DNA from 2 places in the Micromonospora sp. DH13 genome. Region 1 is predicted to be linked to the other one. Evidence: predicted binding sites of a transcription regulator. Region 1 holds the regulator's gene; the other holds the start of a gene.
What was found. The regulator HrcA, encoded in region 1, represses chaperone genes, less so after heat shock. The targets are predictions, from matches to a motif close to GGTTNGCACNCTCNNNNNGAGNGTGCNAACC.
Positions count from the first base shown of each region.

Region 1 (11,734 bases):
AACCTTTTAAGCTTTCTGAGGAGAACGACCATGACCGTTGTCGGAATCATCACCGCGCTCATCGTCGGTCTGATCGTCGGCGCTCTGGGCCGCCTGGTCGTCCCGGGCCGGCAGAACATGCCGATCTGGCTGCACATGCTGATCGGCGTGGGCGCGGCCCTGCTCGGCACGGTGCTCGCCCGGGCGGTGGGCATCGCCACCGAGACCTCCGGCATCGACTGGGCCGAGCTGCTCGTCCAGGTCGTGGTCGCCGCCATCGCGGTGGCGATCGTGGCGGGCGTGGGCGGTCGCCGCAGCGTCACCCACCGGTAAGCACCCCGCACGCACGAACGGGCGTCCGGCCTCCGCGGCCGGGCGCCCGTTCGCGCGCGTACGCCCGGTTTTGCCCCGAAGTCGGGCTGCCCCCGGGTTCCTCGCCTGCGGTACGGTCGCCTCGCCCCCGCCCGCCCCCTGTCGTAAAGGAATTTTTCCTACTAGGGTGCGGCAGAGAAGGTTAGTGCCAGGACGGCGCGAGGGAGATGTGGCGTGAACAGGTGGAAACGGCTGGCCCCGGTCACCGCCGTGGTGGCGTCGGCCGCGATGGTGCTCGCCGGCTGCGGCGGCTCGGGCGACGACGAGGCCGCCGACAACAGCAAGCTGACCGTCTGGATGATGGGCGAGGGCAGCGAGGCGCAGACCGCGTTCCTCGACGGCGTCGAGGCCGAGTTCAAGAAGAAGCACCCCGACACCGACGTCGTCGTCCAGTACATCCCCTGGCTTGAGGCACCGAAGAAGTTCCAGGCGGCCCTCGCCGGTGGCGAAGGCCCCGACGTGACCGAGCTCGGCAACACCGAGACCCAGGGCTGGGCCGCCCAGGAGGCGCTCGCCGACGTCACCGCCAAGTTCGCCGCCTGGCCCGAGGGCAAGGACATCCTGCCCGACCTCGTCCGAAACGCCCAGCTCGACGGCAAGCAGTACGGCGTGCCGTGGTACGCCGGCGTCCGCGCCCTCTACTACCGCACCGACTGGTTCGCCGAGGCCGGCGTCAAGCCGCCGACGAACTGGGACGAGCTGGTCGCCGCCGCCAAGGCCGTGCAGGCCAAGAAGCCGGGCACCTACGGCATCGCGCTGCCGGGCAACTCGGAGCTGCCCTTCTACTCCTTCCTCTGGGGCGCGGGCGGCGAGATCGCCACCCAGCAGGGGGACACCTGGAAGTCCGGCTACACCAGCCCGCAGGCCCAGCAGGCGGTCAAGTTCTGGACCGACCTCGTCACCGTGCACAAGGTCGCCCCGCCCGCCGCCGCCGGGTGGAACGAGATCGACGCCCGCACCCAGTTCGCCACCGGCAAGGCGGCGATGGCCTTCGCCGGCAGTTGGCAGGCCGGCGCCATCAAGAAGGACAACCCCGAGATCGAGAAGGTCTGGGGCACCTTCCCCATCCCCGGCCCGGACGGCAAGCCGGCCCCGGCCTTCGCCGGCGGCTCGGACATCGCCCTGTGGCAGGACAGCAAGAAGCAGGACCTCGCCTGGGACTACCTGACCGTGCTGCTGAGCAAGCAGAAGGACAAGGAGTTCGCCAGCAGCCTCGGCTTCTTCCCGGTCTACTCCGACCTCGTCGGCGGCGGCGAGTACGCCAACGACAAGATCATGGCCGCGTTCGCCACCTCGTTGCAGAACACCAGGCTGACCCCGCTCACCCCGAAGTGGGTCGAGGTCAGCCGCACCAAGACGGTGACCCAGGCTATGAACAGCTCGGTCATCAAGGGTCAGAAGACGGTCGAGCAGGCCACCGCCGACGCGGCCGCCGAGATGGAAAGCATCCTCAACGCGAAGTGACCATGCTGACCCAGGCACCGGAGACGCCTGCCGCGCGGGAGACCCCCGCGCGGCGGCGTCGCCGGGTCGACCGCCTGCCCTACCTGCTGCTCCTGCCCTGCCTGGCGATCATCGGCGTGCTGCTGCTGTGGCCGCTCGGCCAGGTCGTGGCGATGTCCTTCTTCCGGCTCGACAACGTCCGGCAACTGCGCGGCGACCGGGACTGGCCGTGGGTCGGGCTCGGCAACTACGCCGAGATCCTCGGCGACCCGTTCTTCCGCACGGTGCTGCGCAACACGGTGCTCTTCGCCGTGGCCAACGTCGCCCTCACGATGATCCTCGGCACGCTGGTCGGGCTGCTGCTCAACCGGCTCGGCAAGCGGATGGCCACCTTCGTCGCGAGCTGCGTGATGCTGGCCTGGGCCACCCCGGCGCTGACCGGCACCATCGTGTGGAAGTGGCTGTTCGACGACACCTCGGGCCTGGTGACCTGGCTGTTCAACACCCTGCCCGACGGGCTGTCGAACGCCCTGTTCGGCCGCGCCGACTGGACCGGGTACGGCTGGTTCAACTCGCCGCTGATGTTCTTCTCGATCCTCACCCTCGTGGTGGTCTGGCACTCGTTCCCGTTCATCGCGGTGAGCGTGCTGGCGGGGCTGAAGAGCGTGCCGAGCGAGCTGCACGAGGCGGCCCGGGTCGACGGGGCCGGCCCGTGGAAGGTCTTCTGGAAGATCACCTTCCCGCTGCTGCGGCCCGTCTTCGGCATCCTCGTGGTGCTCTCCACGATCTGGGACTTCAAGGTGTTCACCCAGCAGTTCGTGCTGGCCGGCGGCACCCAGGACCGGCCGACGTTCATGCTGTCGATCTACTCGTACGCCGAGGCGTTCTCCCCGCCCCCCAAGTACGGCCTGGGCGCGGCGATCGCCGTCATCCTCACGCTGATCCTGCTGGTGGTGACCGGCCTCTACGTGCGGATGGTGCTCAAGCAGGAGGAGGACGCGTGAAGCGCGGCGCGGTGGTGAAGCGGGTCGCCCTCAACGGGGCGGGCCTGCTGGTGGCGCTCTTCGCGGCGTTCCCCGTCTACTGGATGATCGCGACGTCGCTCAAGCCGAACCGGGAGATCTTCTCGGCCACGCCCCGGCCGGTGCCGACCGCGCCGACGCTGGAGCACTACCGGGAGATCCTCACCGGCAACCTCATCCCCGGCGTCACGTTCCTGGACTTCTTCCTCAACTCCGTGCTCGTGGCGGTGTCGACCGTGGTGCTCAGCGGCCTCGTCGCGCTGCTCGCCGCGACGGCGGTGGCCCGGTTCCGGTTCAAGCTGCGCACCAGCTTCCTGATCATGCTGCTGGTGGTGCAGATGATCCCGCTGGAGGCGCTGGTCATCCCGCTGTTCCTGATGATCCAGCGGCTGGGCCTCTACAACACGCTGCCCAGCCTGGTCCTGACGTACCTCGGCTTCTCGCTGCCGTTCGCGGTCTGGATGCTGCGCGGCTTCGTGGCCGCCGTGCCCAAGGAGTTGGAGGAGGCCGCGGCGATCGACGGCGCGAGCCGCGCCCAGACCTTCCGCCGCGTCCTGTTCCCGCTGGTCGCGCCGGGCCTGGTGGCCACGAGCATCTTCTCCTTCATCACCGCCTGGAACGAGTTGATCTTCGCCCTCACCTTCGTCAACGACCAGGACCGCTACACCCTGCCGGTGGCGATGACGTTCTTCTTCGGCCGCGACGACACCGCCTGGGGGCCGGTGATGGCCGCCTCGACGCTGTTCACCCTGCCGGTGATCGTCTTCTTCCTGCTGGTGCAGCGTCGGATGGTCTCCGGCCTGGTGGCGGGCGCCGTCAAGGGCTGAGGTGCAAGGAAGGGCCCCTTGTTAACGCATTCTGTCGAGAAGGGCCCCCTTCTCACACCCCGTCGGGCAGACGGGCGGCGTCGGGCGGGGCATCGGCGGGCCGCGATGCCGCCGTAGGCTGTCGCCATGACGGGCAGGCTGGTGACGGTGAACCTCGGCGTGGTGACCGAGGCGGAGTGGGCGGGCGACGCGAGCGGCCGCAGCGGGATCGACAAGCGGCCGGTGGACGGGCCGGTGCTGCTGCGCGTCGACGGGGTGGCCGGCGACTTCATCGGCGAACGGGCCCACCACGGGGGCCCCGACCAGATCGTCTACGCGTACGCCGAGGAGGACGCCGCGTGGTGGGCGGCCGAGCTGGGCCGCGACATCCGGCCGGGTGCCTTCGGTGAGAACCTGACCACGTACGCGGTGGACGTGACCGGGGCGGTCGTCGGCGAGCGGTGGCAGATCGGGACGGCCCTGCTGGAGGTCACCAAGCCGCGCACGCCGTGCCGGACGTTCGCCGGGTTCTGGGGCGTACCGGACCTGATCAGGCGGTTCACGGTGCGCGCCGCCCCGGGGGCGTACCTGCGGGTGCTGCGGGAGGGCGAGGTCGGCGCGGGCGACCCGGTGGAGGTGGTGGAGCGGCCGGCGCACGGCGTGACCGTCGGCGAGGTGTTCCGGGCGAGCACCCTCGAACCGGAGCTGCTGCCCCGGCTGCTCGACGTCCCCGAGCTGCCCGAGGCGCTGCGGCGGAAGGTCGCGCGCCGGCTCGCCACGCCCGACGCCTGACCGCCCCGGCGGCCCCAGGGCCCGCGCCCCAGGCGCCGAGCGCCGCGCCAGAGCGCCGCGCGCCGTGCCCAGGCGTTAACAAGGGCCCCCTGCTATGCGGAATGCGTTAACAGGGGGCCCTTCCTTACACCGTCAGCGGAGCCAGGGGATGCTGCGGTCGAGCAGGCCGCGCTCCTTGAGCTCCTTGCGCAGCGGGATCTCGTCGTCGATGTACCCGTTCCAGTTGATGCCCCAGTAGTTGGCCGTGTGGGTGCCCTCGCCGCAGAGCTGGCGCTGCACCGGCGTCCGGTTGGCCCACCACTCGCCGTCGGTGTCGATGTGCAGCTCGTCCAGCGGCCGGATCCACCGGTAGGTGTAGCCGACGAAGAGCATCTTGCGGGTGATGTTCGACAGGTTCGTCGACCGGGAGTGCCACTGGCGGCGGTCGAAGATGAACGCGTCGCCCGGGTTCGCGGTGATCTCCACCGTGCCCTCCGGGTCCGGGTTGTGCACCGTGAGGTCCGCCGGCCGGGGCAGCGAGTTCCACAGGTGGCTGCCCGGGATCACCTTGGTCGCGCCGCGGCCGGTCTCCGACAGGTCGGAGAGCACGTACGCCACCTTCAGCGAGAACATCGGCCGGGGCAGGTTCGGGTCCATCGTCTCCGGGTCGGAGTTCTGCCGGTACCCGTCCTGGTGCCACCCCCAGTACGGCTTCTCCGGCTCCAGCGCCGGCGGGGTGACGTCGAGGTGGTTGTGGTGGGTGTAGATGTTCCAGCCGGCCAGCCCCCACATGTACGGGAAGGCGATCGGGTGGGTCAGCAGCTGGCCGAAGAGCTCGTCGCGCTCCAGGAAGCCCAGCAGGTGCAGGGTGCCGTCCTTGGTGGTGTTGCCCTTGGCCTTCTCCTCCGCGTACACGCGGTCGACGGCCTCCTCCAGGGCGGCCCGGTGGTCCTCCGTCAGCACGTTCCGCAGCAGGAGGAAGCCCTGCTCGTGGAACTCCTTGCGGTCGGTGTCGCTGATCGGTTCGTAGCCGGTCCGGCCGTCGTAATCGAACACCGCGTCGTACCCCTCCCCATGAGGTGAAACCATTTCTGGCACAGGACGCCGATGCTACTGCGCCCGCGCGGGCGGGTGCGGAGCGCGCCCGACGGTGCGGGGGAGCGGCCGGACCGTTGGCACCCGTCTGGGCACGGAGGGTGAGATCGGGTGCTTGTTCGGCGGCTTTCGCCGGATATGGAGGATTGTGCGGTAACCGTCGGTGTGGAGAATCGAGCCGCTCAGGCGTCGGCGAAGACCTCGGCGAGCACCTCGCCGTCGTTCGCCGGGGCGTCGCCCACCCGGCTCCAGGTGCCGGCCTTCGCGGTCCACTCCAGGCCGGCGAAGCGCACCCGCTTCACGCCGTGGTCGGAGGCGTGCGAGACCAGCCAGTGCGCGTACCGCCAGCCGTCGCGCCGGTCGTCGGCCGGCACCGCGAGGCCGGTCAGCTCGGCCGGGGACGCCGCCTCCGGCAGCCCCCAGTCCAGGCTCAGGCCCCGGGTCAGCGCGGCGGCGGCCGCCGCGCCCCGCATCACCGGCGTCGCGCCGACCGTGCAGGCCACCGCGCCGGTCGCCTCGCCGAGCAGCGCCCGGGTCAGCACCTCCGACTCGTCCGCCCACTTCTGGTAAGCCTCGGGGAACGCCGAGCGCTGCACCTTCTGCGCCGCGTCGGTGACCCGCATCTTCTCCCAGCCGCGCACCCGCTTGAGCGCGGCGTAGAACTTCCGGGTCGCGTACCGGGGGTCGGCGATCTGCGCCTCGGTGCCCCAGCCCTGGCTCGGCCGCTGCTGGAACAGGCCCAGCGAGTCCCGGTCGCCGTCGGGGAGGTTGCGCAGCCCGGACTCCTGGTAGGCCGTCGCGAGGGCGACCACCACGGCCCGCTCGGGCATCTTCCGCTGGACGCCGATGGCGGCGATCGTGGCGGCGTTGGCCATCTGGTCGGCGTCCAGGCGCACCTGGCCGTCGGCCTGCACCGTGCAGGTGCGGCTGGTCAGGGACAACGGCAGGCGCAGCTGCCCGCCGGCCTGCCGGACGACGAGCCAGATCCCCACCACGGCGATCACGGCGACGACGACACCGGTCGCGACGACTGCCCGACTTCGCACCCGCACCCCCTGTTCGACGGCGTCCGCCAAGAGTACGTCCCCGCCGCCGCCGTCCGGCCCGTCCGACCGATTCGCTCCGTTCCGTGGCGGGTCGGCCGCGATGCGTGTCCGCCTTCCCCGCGCCCCGGCCCGGAAACCGGAGGCCGACCCGGGAACCGCTCGGCGCCCCGGGAGTCGACCGGCCGGCCCGGGAAACCGGTCAGTCCGTCGGCACCCAGCGCGCGTCGCGCTTCTCCCGGAACGCCAGCACGCCCTCGCGCCCCTCGTCGGACAGGAAGAACCCGGTCGACAGGGCGGCCAGCTCGGCGACCCCGGCCCGCAGGTCGGCCGCCGGCGGGCGGCGCAGCAGCGCCTTCGCCCCGGCCAGCGCGTTCGGCGCCCCCCGCACCAGCGAGGCGCAGGCCCGCTCCACCGCCGCGTCCAGCGCGTCCGCCGGCACCGCCGAGGTGACCAGCCCGATCTCGGCGGCCCGCCGCCCGTCGAAGGTGTCGCCGGTGAGGTACAGCTCGGCGGCGGCCCGGGGCGCCAGCCGGGGCAGCACGGTCGCCGAGATCACCGCCGGGATCACCCCGATCCGCACCTCGGTGAACGCGAACGTCGCCTCCTGCGCGCAGATCGCCAGGTCGGCCGCCGCGATCAGGCCCAGCCCGCCGGCCCGCGCCGGCCCGGCCACCCGGGCCACCACCGGCTTCGGGCACTCCCAGACCGCCGCGAGCACGTCGCCGAGCATCCCGGCCGGGACCGTGCCGCTGGCGTACGCGGCGGCGGTCTCCTTCAGGTCGGCGCCGGAGCAGAAGACCGGGCCGGTGTGGTCGAGCACCACCACCCGGACCGCGTCGTCGGCCACGGCGGCGGCCAGCCCGGCCAGCAGCTCGGTCATCAGCGGCGTGGAGAGCGCGTTGCGGTTGTGCGGGCTGTCCAGGGTGAGGGTGGTCACCCCACGGGCCGTGGCGACCCGCACGAGCGCGGCGGTGGAGGTCATGCCGGGCACACTAGTGGCCATGCCCGGCGTCCTTCCAGAAGGCGAGCCCGTCCCGGCCGACGGCTCGCTGCCCGCCACCGCGACCCGCGCCGTCGGCGCGCGCGGCTTCGGCGTGTACGTGCACGTGCCGTTCTGCGCCAGCCGCTGCGGCTACTGCGACTTCAACACCTACACCGCCGACGAGCTGGGCGGCGGGGCGAGCCGCGAGGGGTACGCCGACACCGTGCTCGCCGAGCTGGCGCTGGCCGCCCGGGTGCTCGGCGACGCCCCGCCGCCGAGGGTGGACACCGTGTTCGTCGGCGGCGGCACGCCTACCCTGCTGCCCGCCGACGACCTGGCCCGCATCCTCGACGGCATCGACCGCACCTGGGGGCTGGCCGCCGACGCGGAGGTGACCACCGAGGCCAACCCCGAGTCGGTGACCCCGGAGTCGCTGAAGACCCTGCGGGCCGCCGGGTACACCCGCATCTCGCTGGGCATGCAGTCGGCCGCGCCGGGGGTGCTGGCGATCCTCGACCGCCGGCACCGCGCCGGCCGGGCCACCGAGGCCGCCCGGGAGGCCCGCGGCGCCGGGTTCGACCACGTCAACCTCGACCTGATCTACGGTACGCCGGGGGAGAGCGCCGACGACTTCGCCGCGTCCCTGGCGCAGGTGGTGGCCGCCGGGGTGGACCACGTCAGCGCGTACGCCCTGATCGTGGAGGACGGCACCCGGCTGGCCGCGCGGATGCGGCGCGGCGAGCTGCCGTACCCCTCCGACGACGTGGCGGCGGACCGTTACCTGGCCGCGGAGGCCGCCCTCGACGCGGCCGGTTTCTCCTGGTACGAGGTGTCCAACTGGGCCCGCACGCCGGCCGGCCGGTGCCGGCACAACCTGCTCTACTGGAACGGCGGCGACTGGTGGGGTCTCGGGCCGGGGGCGCACAGCCACGTCGGCGGGGTGCGCTGGTGGAACGTCAAGCACCCGGCCGCGTACGCGAAGCGCCTGGCGGCGGGGGAGTCGCCCGGCCTGGCCCGGGAGGTGCTCACGCCCGACGAGGCCCACACGGAGGACGTCATGCTGCGGCTGCGGCTCGCCTCGGGGCTGCCGCTGGCGGTGCTGGACGACGCGGGCCGCGCCGGGGCCCGGCGGGCCCTCGCCGACGGCCTGCTCGACCCGGCCGGCTACGCGGCCGGCTGGGCGGTGCTCACGCTGCGCGGCCGGCTGCTGGCCGACGCGGTCGTGCGCGACCTGCTGCCCTGACGGGGGTGACCCCGACCGGCCGGGGGAGCGGCCGGTCGGGGGTCACTTGATCAGGTTGACGGTCATCGGGTAGCGGTAGGGGCTGCCCTCGTTCGCCTTGATGCCGGCGACGATGCCGAAGATGATGCCGACGATCATGGCGCCGAAGCCGATCAGGAGCCCCACCAGGATGCAGGTGAGGATCCAGCCGATCAGGGCGATGACCGACCAGAGGAGCTGGAAGTTCAGCGCCGCCACCGCGTGGGCGCGGACCGTCGGCGACTGGTTGCCCCGGGCGAGCAGGGCGATCAGCGGCGCGAGCCAGCCGAGCACGCCACCGCCGAGGAACATCCCTGCCGCGCCGCCGAAGTGGGCGACCAGGACCCAGGTCTTGTCCTCGTTGTTGGCGTAGCCGCCGGAGGGCGCGCCGTACGCGCCGCCGGTCGGATATCCGCCACCGGGCGGGGGGAAGCCGCCACCGGGTGGCGGGTAGCCGGCCGACGGCGGCTGGTCACCGGTGGGCGGCGGATAGCCACCGGGCGGGGGATAGCCGCCCGCCCCGGGGGCCCCGGACAGTGGTGCGGTGGGGGGCTCGTGCCCCGGCGAGCCGTACGGTGCCGACGGGTTCGGCTCCGGCGGGTAGCCGCCGGGGTCGCCCGATCCGGGAGGGCGAGGTGGTTCAGTCATGCACGTCACGGTAGGGGTTGCGGGCAAGCGGGCACCAGAGCGACACCGCCGCGGAGCGGCGGATGTTCGGCCCGCCCACGCAGGTGGCGGCCCGCACCGGGCGGCCGTCGACCGGTCGGCGCGCGCCCGGCCGGCCTCCCGCGCGGCGGTCGCCGCACCCGCGGTCCGTCGTTGATCTTACCCAGCACGGGGCAGCCGACGTAGACTGGCACTCGTTACAGTCGAGTGCCAGGCGTCGACGCACCGGCGGAGCGCCGACCTGCGGTGCCGCCGCGCCGCCGGGCCCGACATGCGACAGGAGGTGGCAGGGTGGGTCTGGACGACCGCAAGCTCGCCGTGCTCCGCGCGATCGTCGAGGACTACGTCGCCACCCAGGAGCCGGTCGGCAGCAAGGCGCTGGTCGAGCGGCACCAGCTCGGCGTCTCCCCCGCGACGGTGCGCAACGACATGGCGGTGCTGGAGGAGGAGGGCTACATCCGGCAGCCGCACACCAGCGCCGGCCGGGTCCCCACCGACCGGGGCTACCGCCTCTTCGTCGACCGGCTGTCCCGCGTCAAGCCGCTCAGCCCGGCCGAGCGCCGGGCGATCGAGCGTTTCCTGGTCGGCGCGGTCGACCTCGACGACGTGGTGCACCGCACGGTGCGGCTGCTGGCGCAGCTCACCCGGCAGGTCGCCGTGGTGCAATATCCCTCGCTGGCCCGCTCCTCGGTGCGGCACCTGGAGCTGGTGCCGATCTCCACCACCCGGCTGATGCTGGTGATGATCGCCGACACCGGCCGGGTCGAGCAGCGGCTGGTCGAGCTGCCCGCGCCGGTGAGCGCCGACGACGTCACCGACCTGCGCCGGCTGGTCAACGAGAAGCTCGTCGGCAGCCGGCTGTCGGAGACCCCGCCGCTGGTGCAGGCGCTGGTCGAGGAGTCGAGCCCGCACCTGCGCGGCACCATGACCACGCTCTCCACCGTGCTGCTGGAGACGCTGGTCGAGCGGCACGAGGAGCGCATCGCGCTGGCCGGCACCGCCAACCTGACCCGGGGCGGCCTGCTCGACTTCCAGGGGTCCCTGCGGCCCATTCTGGAGGCGCTGGAGGAGGAGGTGGTGATGCTCAAGCTCATCGGCGAGGCCGAGTCGACCACCACCCGCGTGCTGATCGGCGACGAGAACGAGATCGACAATCTGCGGGCCGCCTCGGTGGTGAGCACCGGCTACGGCCCGGGGGCGACCGCGCTCGGCGGACTGGGCGTGGTCGGCCCCACCCGGATGGACTACCCCGGCACCATCGCCACGGTGCGGGCCGTGGCACGCTACGTGGGCGAGCTGCTGGCCCACAACTGACCAGTCAGGGCCGACGGCCGGCTCCGGCCGACGACCGGCGCAACGCGACAAGAACATGAGGACACGGGACGCAGTGGCCAGGGACTACTACGGCATCCTCGGCGTGAGCCGGGAGGCCTCCGACGACGAGATCAAGCGCGCCTACCGCAAGCTGGCGCGGCAGTTCCACCCGGACGTCAATCCGGACCCGGAGGCACAGGAGAAGTTCAAGGACATCAACGCCGCGTACGAGGTCCTCTCGGACGACCGGAAACGGCAGATCGTCGACCTCGGCGGCGACCCCCTCGCCCCCGGCGGCGGGGGCATGGGCGGCCCGGGCGGACCCGGCGGGGCCGGCCCGTTCGTCGGCTTCCAGGACATCATGGACGCCTTCTTCGGCGGCGCGGCCGGCGGCTCCCGGGGCCCGCGCCCGCGCACCCGGCCCGGCGCGGACGCGATCCTGCGCCTGGAGCTGGACCTGCACGAGACGGCGTTCGGCGTCGAGGCCCCCATCACCGTCGACACGGCGGTGCTCTGCACCACCTGCTCCGGGGCGGGCACGGCGGCCGGCACCCACCTGGCCACCTGCGAGGCGTGCGGCGGCCGGGGCGAGGTCCAGTCGGTGCAGCGCACCTTCCTCGGCCAGGTGGTCTCCGCCCGGCCGTGCACGGTCTGCCAGGGCTACGGCACCACCATCCCGCACCCCTGCCCGACCTGCACCGGCGACGGGCGGGTGCGCACCCGCCGCTCGCTCACCGTCAAGATCCCCGCCGGGGTCGAGGACGGCATGCGCATCCGGCTCGCCCAGCAGGGCGAGGTCGGCCCGGGCGGCGGCACCGCCGGCGACCTCTACGTCGAGATCCACGAGCGCCCGCACGACGTCTACTCCCGCAAGGGCGACGACCTGCACTGCCGGGTCACCGTCCCGATGACGGCCGCCGCGCTCGGCACCCGGCTGACCATCAAGACCCTCGACAGCGAGGAGACGGTCGACGTCA
Region 1 covers NZ_JAHWGR010000021.1:51,921-63,654, forward strand. The annotation lists gene LPA42_RS20195 (GlsB/YeaQ/YmgE family stress response membrane protein) at 31-312, shown strand; gene LPA42_RS20200 (sugar ABC transporter substrate-binding protein) at 526-1,815, shown strand; gene LPA42_RS20205 (carbohydrate ABC transporter permease) at 1,812-2,798, shown strand; gene LPA42_RS20210 (carbohydrate ABC transporter permease) at 2,810-3,643, shown strand; gene LPA42_RS20215 (MOSC domain-containing protein) at 3,770-4,414, shown strand; gene LPA42_RS20220 (phytanoyl-CoA dioxygenase family protein) at 4,547-5,449, opposite strand; gene LPA42_RS20225 (hypothetical protein) at 5,671-6,540, opposite strand; gene LPA42_RS20230 (enoyl-CoA hydratase-related protein) at 6,734-7,516, opposite strand; gene hemW (radical SAM family heme chaperone HemW) at 7,536-8,759, shown strand; gene LPA42_RS20240 (DUF4870 domain-containing protein) at 8,802-9,425, opposite strand; gene hrcA (heat-inducible transcriptional repressor HrcA) at 9,735-10,757, shown strand; gene dnaJ (molecular chaperone DnaJ) at 10,831-11,734, shown strand, end outside.

Region 2 (11,734 bases), on a different contig from region 1:
CGCCAGCGGGCCGGCGAGCCGGTGCCGGTGGCCGACGTGGCCGCGTCGTTCCAGGAGGCGGTGTGCGACGTGCTCACCGCGAAGGCGCTGGCCGCGTGCCAGGCCCACGGGGTGGACACGCTGGTGATCGGCGGGGGAGTGGCGGCGAACTCGCGGCTGCGGGTGCTGGCCGAGCAGCGGGCGGCGAAGCTCGGCATCCGGGTGCGGGTGCCCCGGCCGAAGCTGTGCACCGACAACGGGGCGATGGTGGCCGCGCTGGGCTCGCACCTGGTCGCGGCGGGGGTCGCGCCCAGCCGGCTGGACCTGCCGGCCGACTCGGCCCTGCCGCTGACCACGGTCAGCGTGTGACGGCTCGACCCGGCCGGGGAACGCCGCCAAAGGCTCGACCTGGCCGGGGAACGCCGCCGGCGGCCCGGCCCGACCCGGGAGCGCCGCCGGCGGCCCGACAGGAGCGAGGGGAGTGACGACGTGATCGTACGGATGTGGGAGGCGCGGGCGGAGCCCTACGGCTTCGCCGACCTGATCACCTGGGTCTGCGACACGGCGCTGCCGGAGGTCGAGCACGACCCGCTGCACGTGTCCAGCGAGGTGTTCAGCTCCACCGACCACCGGGTGGTGGTGATCTCGAAGTGGCGCAGCAGCCCTCGGCCGCTGCCCGACCCGCCCGCGACGCTGCTGGCCCGCCCCCCGCACGCGTGGGACTTCACCGAGGTCGACCGCTGACGGCGCAAGGACGCAAGGAAGGGCCCCCTGTTAACGCTTTCTGTTGCACAGGGGGCCCTTCCTAACCAGGCAGCAGTCAACTCCGGCGCAGGATGCGGTACGTGGCGATGCCACCGGTGCCGAGCGCGGCGATGAAGACCAGCCACACCACCGTCGTGCTGACGCCGAGCCGGCCGCCGCTGCCGACGTTCGCGGCTGCCGCCGCGACCAGCGAGTCGCTCTGTGCCGGCGGGAGGGCGGCGGGCGGGAGCTGCTCCCAGCGGACCAGGCCGGTGCTCTCCAGCATCGCCATGTGGTCTCCGACGAAACTGTTCGCCTCGTCGGCGAGCTTGCGGACGGTCGCGTCCCGGGTGCTGGCGCGCACCGCGCCGATGACCGGGAAGATCTTGCCGTGCGCCACCCGGAGCCGGGTCACGAAGATCTGGTCGAACCGGGCGCCGGTGGACTCCTGCATCTCCTTGAGCCACCCCTTCTGCTCGGCGGTGGCGTCCGTCGGGAGGGTCGCGCCGAGCTTGTTGGCGGCGTCCACGACGAGCTGGTCCAGCACCCCGTGCTGCCGGGAGATCTCCGCGCCGATCTCGCGTACCCGGGCCGACTGGCCCTTCTCGGCGGCCATCTCACCGGCCGGCATCTCCCATAGGCCGGCCAGCCGTACGCCGGCGAGCAGCGTCATGTCGGCGGCGTTGAGCTGGGCGTTGGCGGGTGCGGCGACAGCCACGCCGGGTAGCACCCCGAGCGCGGCGACGAAGGTGACCACCAGCGCCGCCATCCGGTGGGTCCGGTGCCCTGGCCGGCGACGTGCGGATCTGAGCGGTGCCATGGGTGCGGTGCCTCCTCGGTCCGGGCCGAACGCGTCCGTCCGGGCGGCCGGGTCTCCCGGGCCGCCCCTCCGGTCACTGGTACGGATCGCCGCCGCGATCAGTTCATCCGAATCCCGGAAGAGCGTCTCGCGAAATCAGGCGGGGGGAATCGGGCGGAGTGAATCCGGCGGCGGGCGCGCGGCGGCGGGGAGGGCGCGGGCGCGGCGGGTCAGGTGCGGCGGGAGCGGGTCAGCGGGTGGCGGCCATCAGCAGGCCGAGCAGGATCAGGGTGGCGACGGCGACCGCGAAGACGACCAGCAGGTCCCGCCGGCCGTGCGCGGGCGAGGCGGACAGGACCGGGTCGGCCGGCAGGTCCCGGGTCACCGCGGCCAGGTCGCCGAGGGTGCGGGCGGCCCAGGCGTCGGCGGCCCGCTCGGAGAACTCGTCCAGGGTGAGCCGGCCCGCCGAGGCGTGCCGTTGCAGGTCGGCGACCACCCGCTGCCGGTCGTCGTCGGAGGCGCGCAGCTCGACGTCCACGCCGGACAGCGTACGCAGCCGCGCCAGCCCGGGGCACCCCGCGCGGAACGGGGCGGTCAGGCCGCGTCGAGGGGGTCGGCGAGGAGCCGTTCGAAGGCCAGCTCGGCCGCGCCGATCAGCGCCGCGTCGTCGCCGAGTTTCGGGGTACGCAGCCGCACGTGCTCCAGGCAGGCCGGGAGCCCCATCGAGTTGAGCCGGCTGCGCACCTGGGCCGCCGCGGCCAGGTAGAGGTCCCGCATCGTGCCGCCGAAGATGACCATCTCGGGGTTGAAGATGTTGACCAGGTTGGCCACGCCGAAGCCGAGCCAGTCCCCGGCCTGCCGTACCGCCGTCTGGGCCCGTGCGTCGCCCCGGTCGGCGGCCTCGAAGACGGCCAGCACCGCGTCGGGCCCCCGGGCGTCGGACCGGCCGGCGGCCCGCAGCAGCCCGTGCTCGCCGATCTCGGTCTCCCAGCAGCCCCGGGAGCCGCACTCGCAGGGCTCCCCGCCGCGAACCACCACCATGTGGCCGACCTCGCCGCTGTACCCGCCGTGCCCGGTCAGCCGCCGGCCGCCGGCGATGATGCCCGCGCCGACGCCGACGTCCCCGTACAGGTAGATGACGTTGTCGCAGCCGGCGGCGACGCCCCGGGCGTGCTCGGCGAACGCCGCCACGTCGGCCACGTTGCCGACGGTGATCGGCACGTCGATGCCCAGCTCGGCGGCGAGCGCAGCACCGATCGGCTCGTCCACCCAGCCGGTGGTCGGGCTGAGCCGGACCAGACCGTCGTCGCGGCGGACCATGCCGCAGACCGCGACCCCGGCGCCGACGCAGACCGCGCCCGGGGGCACCGACTGGTGCATCTCCTTGACCGCGCCGGCCAGCAGCGGCGCGGCCTCCCCGGCCACCAGGTTGCGGGGCCGGTCCAGTTCCCGGCGATCGAGCACCGCGCCGCCCAGGCCGACCCGTGCGGCCCGCAGCCGGTCCACCTCCACGCTGTACGCGTACGCGTAGACCCGTTCCGACTCGGGCCGGACGACCAGCGACGGTCGTCCGGCCCGGCCGGTCTCCTTCGGTGCGCCCTCGCTGACCAGCCCGGCGCCGGCCAGGTCGGCGGTCAGCGCGCCGATGGTACTGCGGTTGAGCCCGAGCGTGGTGGTCAACTCGGCGCGGGTCGTCGCGCCGTGGACGTGCACGTAGCGCAGCAGGGCACCGAGGTTCTGCCGACGGATCTCGTCCTGACTCGGTCCCACGCGCATCGTTACCGGTACTTCCGTGCGGGCGTCAACGGTTGCCGGTGGCGGCCGACCGGCGGCGGGACAGAGCGTCCACGCTCGCGGCGAGCAGCAGCACGACGCCGGTGACCACGTACTTGACCCCCGAGCTGTAGCCCATCAGACCCATGCCATTGTCGATCACGGCGACCACCGCGCCGCCGAGCACGGCGTCGAGCACCCGGCCCTTGCCGCCGAAGAGGCTGGTGCCGCCGATCACCGCCGCGCCCACGGCGTAGAGCAGCACATTACTGCCACCCGTGTTGGGGTCGACAGAGTTGGCCCTGCTCGCCGCCACGATGCCGCCGATCGCGGCCATCGAGGAGCAGATGACGAAGACCGAGATGCGGATCCGGTCGACGTTGATGCCGGCGCGGCGGGCCGCCTCCTTGTTGCCGCCGACCGCGTAGACGTGTCGGCCGTAGCTGGTGCGCTGGAGCACGAACGTCCAGACGATCAGCAGCACCGCGATGATCGGCACCACGATCGGCACGCCCTTGAGCGAGGTGATCAGTACGTTGCGGCTGCGCTCCAGGTTGAGCACGTACACGGCGACGCCGAGGATGACCGCCAGCACGCCCATCCGGGCGGCCACGACGGCCAGCGGGTCGGTGACGAGTCCCCGGGCGGACCGGTTGCGGTGCCGCATGAGCTGCACCGCCGCGTAGCCGGCGACGGCGACGGCGGCCAGCGTCCAGCCGATCGCGGGCGGCAGGTTGCGGTTGGAGATCGCCACCAGCGTCTCGTCGCGTACGGAGATGTTGGCGCCCTCCTTCATCAGCATCAGCACGATGCCCTGGAAGGCGAGGAAGCCGGCGAGGGTGACCACGAACGACGGGATGCCGACCTTCGCCACCAGGAAGCCCAGCGCCGTGCCGATGAGCACGCCGGTGACGAGCGCGGCGAGCACCGCGACCCACCAGGGGTAGCCGAGCACGGTGACGACGTTGGCGAGGACGGCCGCGCAGACGCCGCTGGCGAAGCCGGCGGAGAGGTCGATCTCGCCGAGCAGCAGGACGAAGACCAGCCCCATCGCGATCAGCGTGACCGCCGCGCCCTGGGTGAACAGGTTGGCGAAGTTGCCGGCGGACAGGAACGACGGGCGCATGATCGCGAAGACCGTGCAGAGCACGATCAGGCCCAGCACGGCCGGCAGGGAGCCGATGTCGCCGCCGCGTACCCGGCTGAGGTAGCCGCGCACGTGGCCGCCGACGGTGACGGGCGGGGTGACCGCCGCCGGCCCTACCTTCTTCACGACGGTGGTGGTCATCGGAGGGCTCCCGGGGTCGTGCCGACGGCCGCGCCGCCGGTGCCGTTGCCACCCGTCAGCTCGGCGGCGAGCCCGAGGGCGCCGGAGCGCCCGGCGGTGATCAGCTCGACGACCTGCGAGTGGGTGATGTCGGTGGTCTTCACCTGGGCCACCATCTGGCCGAGGTAGAGGGCGGCGATCCGGTCGGAGACCGCGAAGACGTCGTTCATGTTGTGCGAGATGAGCACGACGGCGAGGCCGTTGTCGGCCAGCCGGCGGACCAGCTCCAGCACCTGGGCGGTCTGCGCGACGCCCAGCGCGGCGGTCGGCTCGTCGAGGATGACCAGCCGGCTGTTCCAGAGCACCGCCTTGGCGATGGCGACGGTCTGCCGCTGGCCGCCGGAGAGGCTGGAGACGTGCTGGCGCAGCGACTTCACCGTGCGGACGCTCAGCCCGGCGAGGGTCTCGGCGGCCATCTGCTCCATGGTCGGCTCGTCGAGGACGATGCCGGTGTGCTTCTCCCGGCCGAGGAACATGTTCTGCACGATGTCGAGGTTGTCGCAGAGCGCGAGATCCTGGTAGACGACCTCGATGCCCAGGGCGGCGGCGTCGCGGGGGCTGTTGATGCTGACCGGGCGGCCCTCGAAGAGGAACTGGCCGGAGTCGGTCGGGTAGATGCCGCTGATGCACTTCACCAGGGTCGACTTGCCGGCGCCGTTGTCGCCGACCAGCGCGGTGACCTCGCCGGGGTGGGCGGTGAGGGCGACGTTGCGCAGCACCTGGACGGGACCGAAGCTCTTGTCGATCCCTCGTAGTTCCAGCAGGGGGGTTGCGGACACAAGGGTCTCCTAACGCGCGGAGGGGAGATCGCGGAGCCCGTCCGGCGCGGGCCGCCGCCCGGCACGGGATCACCGTGCCGGGCGGCGTCGCCTGGCGGGTACGACGGTCGGCGTACGGGTCAGCTGATGCCGGCTTCGGTGCAGAGCTTGGTGTAGGCGGCGGTGCAGAGCTCTTCCTTGGTGACGAAGCCGTCGGCGACGACGTCCTTGACGTTGTCCTTGTAGATGGCCTTCGGCTCCAGCAGGACGGCCGGGACGTCCCGGTTGCCCTCGACGTCCTTGACGGTCTGCCCGGTGTCCTTCTTCTCGCCCTTGGCGACCGCGATGGCCAGCTCGGCGGCGGCGTCCGCCTCCTTCTTGACCGCCTTGTAGACGGTCATGCACTGGTCACCGGAGAGGATGTTCTGCAGGCCCTGCACGGTGGCGTCCTGCCCGGTCACCGGGACCTTGCCGTTGAGCTTGTTCTTCTTCAGCACGGAGATGGCCGCGTTGCCGAGGCCGTCGTTCGCGGCCAGCACGCCGTCGATCTTGCCGCTGGCCTTGGTGTACTGCTGCTCGAAGATCGTGGCGGCCTGCGTGTTGTCCCAGTCCGGCACCGAGTCGTCGGCGACCTTGGTGTACTCCTTCGAGTCGAACTTCGGCTTGAGCACCGAGTCGTACCCGTTCTTGAACAGGGTCGCGTTGTTGTCGGTCGGCGAGCCGTTGAGGTAGGCGATGGCCGGGTTCTTGACGCCCTTGTCGGTCAGGCACTTGGCGAGGCCCTCGCCCTGGAGCTTGCCGACGGCCTCGTTGTCGAAGCTGACGTAGTACTGCGCGGAGCCGCCCAGCGTGAGCCGGTCGTAGTCGATCGTGGCGACGCCCTGCGACTTGGCCTTGTCGAGCACGGCCTTGCCGGTGCCCGAGTCCAGGTTGACGATCATCAGGGTGGTCACCCCGTTGGTGATCATCTGGTCCGCGATGGTCTGGAACGCGGTCTTGTCGCCCTGCGCGTTCTGGATGTCGTACTCGACGTTGGCGGCCTTGAACGCGGCCTCCAGGAACTTGCGGTCGGCACCCTCCCAGCGGGCGGAGGACTTGCTGTCCGGCAGGATCACGCCGATCTTCGGCTTCTTCTCGGAGGATCCGGCCTGGTTGCCGCCGTCGGAGTTCTCGCCGCAGGCGGCCATGCTGCCGGCGGCCAGCAGGCCCACGGCGGCGAAGGTGAGGAAGCCCTTGCGCATCTGCACGGGTCCTTTCGGGGGTGGGGGAGTGGGAGTGGAGCGGTGTTTTGTTGTGTCCGGCAACGTATTGCGCACCGCGCTGCCGGCACAAGGCCGCCGAGGTCAGAAGTTTGTTGGCGGCGGTAACAATTCAGCAACGTGATCGACACTCTGCCCTAACCGCCCCGAAAGCGGGCAGGCCGAAGGGCCGCGCCTCGACGCGGCGATCATGTGAATGACCGATGCCGCAGGCCGCCAAACCTGCCGCAGGCCGACGCCTCGGCTCGGGGGTGCCGGCCCGGGACGCCGGGCGCGGGGTGTCGGCCTGGGGTGCCGCTCGGCCGGGGTGCTCTCGGCCGGGGTGCTGCTCGGCCGGGGTGCTGCTCGGCCCTTGGTGCCGCCCGGCTCGCGGCGTCGCGTCAGCCGGCGGCGATGGGGGCGGTGGTGGCGTCGGTGAGCGCGACCAGGTCGGCCGGGGCGAGCTGGAGCTGGAGGCCGCGCCGGCCCGCCGAGACGTACACGGTGTCGTGGGCCAGCGCGGAGGCGTCCAGCACCGTGGGCAGCCGCTTGCGCTGGCCGAGCGGGCTGATCCCGCCGCGCACGTACCCGGTGGCCCGCTCCGCCACCGCCCGGTCGGCCATCGTCGCCCGCTTGCCGCCCAGCGCGGCGGCGAGCGCCTTGAGGTCCAGCTCGCCGGTCACCGGCACCACCGCCACCGCGAGCGCGCCGTCGACCTCGGTGACGAGGGACTTGAACACCCGCTCCGGCGGCACACCCAGGGCCGCCGCGACGAGCGCGCCGTAGTTCGGCGCGTCCGGCGACACGTCGTACGGGTGGGTGCTGTGCCGGATCTTCCGCTTCGTCAACAGCGCCGTCGCCGGAGTCCCCTGTCCCGCCATGCCGACAAGCTAGCCGGCCGCCGCCTCGTGATCCAGCGGATACGTCACCGGGCGGCAGACCAGCACGGTCGGCGCGCCGGCCACCCGGGTCAGCACCAGGCTCGCCGCCTCCGGGCCGGCCAGCCGCAGGTCGCGCCGCAGCCGCTCCGGCTCCAGCGCCGAGCCGCGCTTGAGGATCTCGACCCGGCCCACCCTGCGCTCGCGCAGCAGGGCGCGCAGCCGTTTCAGCGAGAACGGCAGCACGTCGGTCACCTCCAGGCAGCGGGCGAACGGCGTCGCGCCGGGAGTGTCGGCGTACAGGTAGGCGATGGTCGGGTCGGCGAGCGTGGCGTCCAGCTCGCCGGCCAGCTCCGCCACGAGGTGCGCGCGGACGACGGCCGGGTCGGGGTCGTGGACGTACCGCCGGACGGGCCCGACGGCGGCCTCCTCCGTGCCGGAACCGGTGAGCTGGTGGTGGCAGGCGGGCCGGGGGTGATTGCAGGGGGCCCTTCCTATACAGAAAGCGTTAACAGGGGGCCCTTCCTTCAGCACAGTCGCGCGGCGGGGGACCTCGGCGAGCCGGCCGCACCACAGGGCGGCCTCGACCAGGTCGCCGCCCACGCTGACCCACTCCGCCTCCGTGCCTGGCGGGATCAGGCTGTGGTCGAGCCCCGGGGCCACCTTCACCACCGTGTGCGGCACCCGCTCGGCCAGCGCGGTGACGAAGTCCCACGGCGGCGAGTAGGCGTTCGGGTCGAAGATCCGCCGGCCCGTGCCGGCCCTGCGCCGCGCCGGGTCGCAGAACGCCGCGTCGACGGCGGACACGTCGAACGCCGTGGCGTCGCCGCACTCCACCGTGAAAACGTCGGCCAGCCCGGCGGCCTCGGCGTTCGCGGCGGCCATCGCGGCGGTGACCGGGTCGGCCTCCACCCCGTACACCCGGATGCCGGCGCGGGCGGCGGCGAGCGCGTCGGCACCGAGGCCGCAGCCCAGGTCGGCCAGGGTGCGCACCCCGGCGGCGCGCAGCCGGTCGGCCCGCCGGGCCGCGACCACCCCCCGGGTCGCCTGCTCCAGCCCCGCGCGGGTGAGGAACATGCCGGCCGCCGCCGGCCCGAACTTGCCGACGGCCCGGCGGCGCAGCTCGGCCTGGGTCAACGCGGCGGCGGCCAGCCCGGCGGGCACCCCGGCCGAGCGGAGCGCCGCCGCCGCGGCCAGCGGGTCGCCGCCGGCCACCTCGGTCGCCGCGGCGAGCGCGGCCGACCCCTCGGGGGTACGCAGGGCGGCGAGCTGGTCGAGATCCACGCGCCCATTGTCGGGCCCGGGCGGCGGCGGACCGACGGCGGTGGGGGTGCCGGAGGTCGACGGGTCGGGGGTCGGCGCTCCCGGCGTGTCGCGGTGACGAGTGGCGGAACTGTGGCGACACGACGGGCGACGCGTTGGCACTCTCCTTGACGGAGTGCTAGCCACGGCCTAACCTGCGATTAGCACTCTCCCATCGAGGGTGCCAGCTTCCGGGCCCCGTGCCCGGGGGTTGACGCCAGGCGGACCGGCACCCGCGACGACGGCCCCGCCCGGTGGCATGTGGCAGATTGACGCTGGTCGGCCCCGCCGTCCGGCAACGAAACCAGTACCCCAGGAGGGTATGCCCGTGACTACCGCGACCAAGGTTGCGATCAAGCCGCTCGAGGACCGCATCGTGGTCCAGGCGAACGAGGCTGAGACCACCACGGCGTCGGGCATCGTGATCCCCGACACCGCCAAGGAGAAGCCGCAGGAGGGCACCGTCCTCGCTGTCGGCCCGGGCCGGATCGACGACAAGGGCAACCGCGTGCCGATCGACGTGAAGGTCGGCGACACCGTCCTCTACTCGAAGTACGGCGGCACCGAGGTCAAGTACGCCGGCGAGGAGTACCTGGTGCTCTCCGCCCGCGACGTCCTCGCGGTCATCGAGAAGTAAGCAACCGATCCGCGTCACTGCCCCGGTCCGGCTCGCCGGGCCGGGGCAGTGACGCTTCGAAGGGATACAGATGGCGAAGATCCTGAGCTTCTCGGACGACGCCCGGCACCTGCTGGAGCACGGTGTCAACGCCCTCGCGGACGCGGTCAAGGTCACTCTCGGCCCGCGCGGGCGCAACGTCGTCCTGGACAAGAAGTTCGGTGTGCCCACGATCACCAACGACGGCGTGACCATCGCCAAGGAGATCGAGCTCACCAACCCGTACGAGAACCTCGGCGCGCAGCTGGTCAAGGAGGTGGCGACCAAGACCAACGACGTCGCCGGCGACGGGACCACCACCGCGACCGTGCTGGCCCAGGCCATGGTCCGCGAGGGCCTGCGCAACGTGACCGCCGGCGCCAGCCCGTCCGGCCTCAAGCGCGGCATCGACGCGGCGGCCACGAAGGTCTCCGAGGCCCTGCTCGACCGGGCCGTCGAGGTCGCCGGCAAGGAGTCGATCGCGCACGTCGCGACGATCTCCGCGCAGGACGCGACCATCGGCGACCTGATCGCCGAGGCGATGGAGCGGGTCGGCCGCGACGGCGTCATCACCGTCGAGGAGGGCTCGGCGCTCACCACCGAGCTCAACGTGACCGAGGGCCTCCAGTTCGACAAGGGCTTCATCTCCCCCAACTTCGTCACCGACGCGGAGGGTCAGGAGTCGGTCCTGGAGGACCCGTACATCCTGATCACCACGCAGAAGATCTCGGGGATCGAGGAGCTGCTGCCGCTGCTGGAGAAGGTCCTCCAGAACAACAAGCCGCTGCTGATCGTCGCCGAGGACGTCGAGGGCCAGGCCCTGTCCACGCTCATGGTCAACGCGGTCCGCAAGACCATCAAGGTCTGCGCGGTCAAGGCCCCGGGCTTCGGCGACCGCCGCAAGGCGATGCTCCAGGACATGGCGATCCTCACCGGCTCCGAGCTGGTCGCCCCGGAGCTGGGCTACAAGCTCGACCAGGTCGGCCTGGAGGTGCTCGGCACCGCCCGGCGCGTCGTGGTCGACAAGGAGACCACCACCATCGTCGACGGCGGTGGCCAGGCCAGCGAGGTCGCCGACCGGGTCGCCCAGATCCGCAAGGAGATCGAGGCCTCGGACTCCGACTGGGACCGGGAGAAGCTGGCCGAGCGGCTGGCGAAGCTCTCCGGCGGCATCGCGGTCATCAAGGTGGGCGCGGCGACCGAGGTCGAGATGAAGGAGCGCAAGCACCGCATCGAGGACGCCATCGCCGCGACCAAGGCCGCCGTCGAGGAGGGCACGGTCCCGGGTGGCGGCGCCGCCCTGGCGCAGATCCTGCCGGTGCTCGACGACGACCTCGGCTTCACCGGTGACGAGAAGACCGGCGTCTCGATCGTGCGCAAGTCGCTGGTCGAGCCGCTGCGCTGGATCGCCCAGAACGCCGGCCACGACGGCTACGTGGTGGTGCAGAAGGTCGTCGGCAGCGAGTGGGGCCACGGCCTCGACGCCGCCATCGGCGACTACGTCGACCTGGTCAAGTCCGGCATCATCGACCCGGTGAAGGTGACCCGCAACGCCGTCACCAACGCCGCCTCGATCGCCGGCCTGCTGCTCACCACCGAGAGCCTGGTGGTGGAGAAGCCGGAGAAGGCCGAGCCGGCCGCCGCCGGTGGCCACGGCCACTCGCACGGCCACGGCCACCAGCACGGCCCGGGTTTCTGACCCACGGCGGCTGACCCCGCCACACCACACGTTCAAGGCACGCCGGCTCCCCACGGCGTGCCTTGACGCGTATCCGCCCCGCGTTCGCCCGGGGCTGGTTGCTTACGGAACGCTGACGTGCCTGTCGCTTCCCCGGCCCCGTCGGAAACACTGGGCGGATGGGCACCATCTCGCGCGGGTACGCCGCGCTGGCCGGGATCACCGCCGCCGCCGTGGCGATCGGCACCGCCGAACCGGTGGCGGTGCTGACCGGCCCCCGGTCGGCACCACTGGTCGCGGTCGGCGGGCTGGTCGTCGACACCGTCCCCGAACCGGTCAAGCAGTTCGGCATCGCCGTCTTCGGCACGTACGACAAGATCGCCCTGCTGGTCGGGACGGCGCTGCTGCTGGCGGGCTTCGCGGCCCTGCTCGGCGTCCTCGCCGCGCGCCGGCTGTGGTTCGGCCTGGCGGGCATCGGGGCGTTCGCGGCCCTCGGGGTGGCCGCCGCGCTGACCCGGGCCGGCGCGGACGCCACCGACGCGCTGCCGGCGCTGGTCGGGGCGGCCCTCGGCGCGCTGACGCTCTGGCTCCTGCTGGCCGGTC
Region 2 covers NZ_JAHWGR010000061.1:9,126-20,859, forward strand. The annotation lists gene tsaD (tRNA (adenosine(37)-N6)-threonylcarbamoyltransferase complex transferase subunit TsaD) at 1-348, shown strand, start outside; gene LPA42_RS32455 (hypothetical protein) at 469-723, shown strand; gene LPA42_RS32460 (DUF4142 domain-containing protein) at 800-1,543, opposite strand; gene LPA42_RS32465 (DUF1707 domain-containing protein) at 1,773-2,060, opposite strand; gene LPA42_RS32470 (ROK family transcriptional regulator) at 2,117-3,298, opposite strand; gene LPA42_RS32475 (sugar ABC transporter permease) at 3,324-4,583, opposite strand; gene LPA42_RS32480 (ATP-binding cassette domain-containing protein) at 4,580-5,401, opposite strand; gene LPA42_RS32485 (sugar ABC transporter substrate-binding protein) at 5,521-6,621, opposite strand; gene ybaK (Cys-tRNA(Pro) deacylase) at 7,020-7,499, opposite strand; gene LPA42_RS32495 (methyltransferase domain-containing protein) at 7,509-8,780, opposite strand; gene groES (co-chaperone GroES) at 9,121-9,435, shown strand; gene groL (chaperonin GroEL) at 9,506-11,152, shown strand; gene LPA42_RS32510 (molybdopterin-dependent oxidoreductase) at 11,311-11,734, shown strand, end outside.
Region 2: a site for HrcA is predicted at 8,958-8,988, ahead of groES (co-chaperone GroES). Genes of this name have one in related genera too.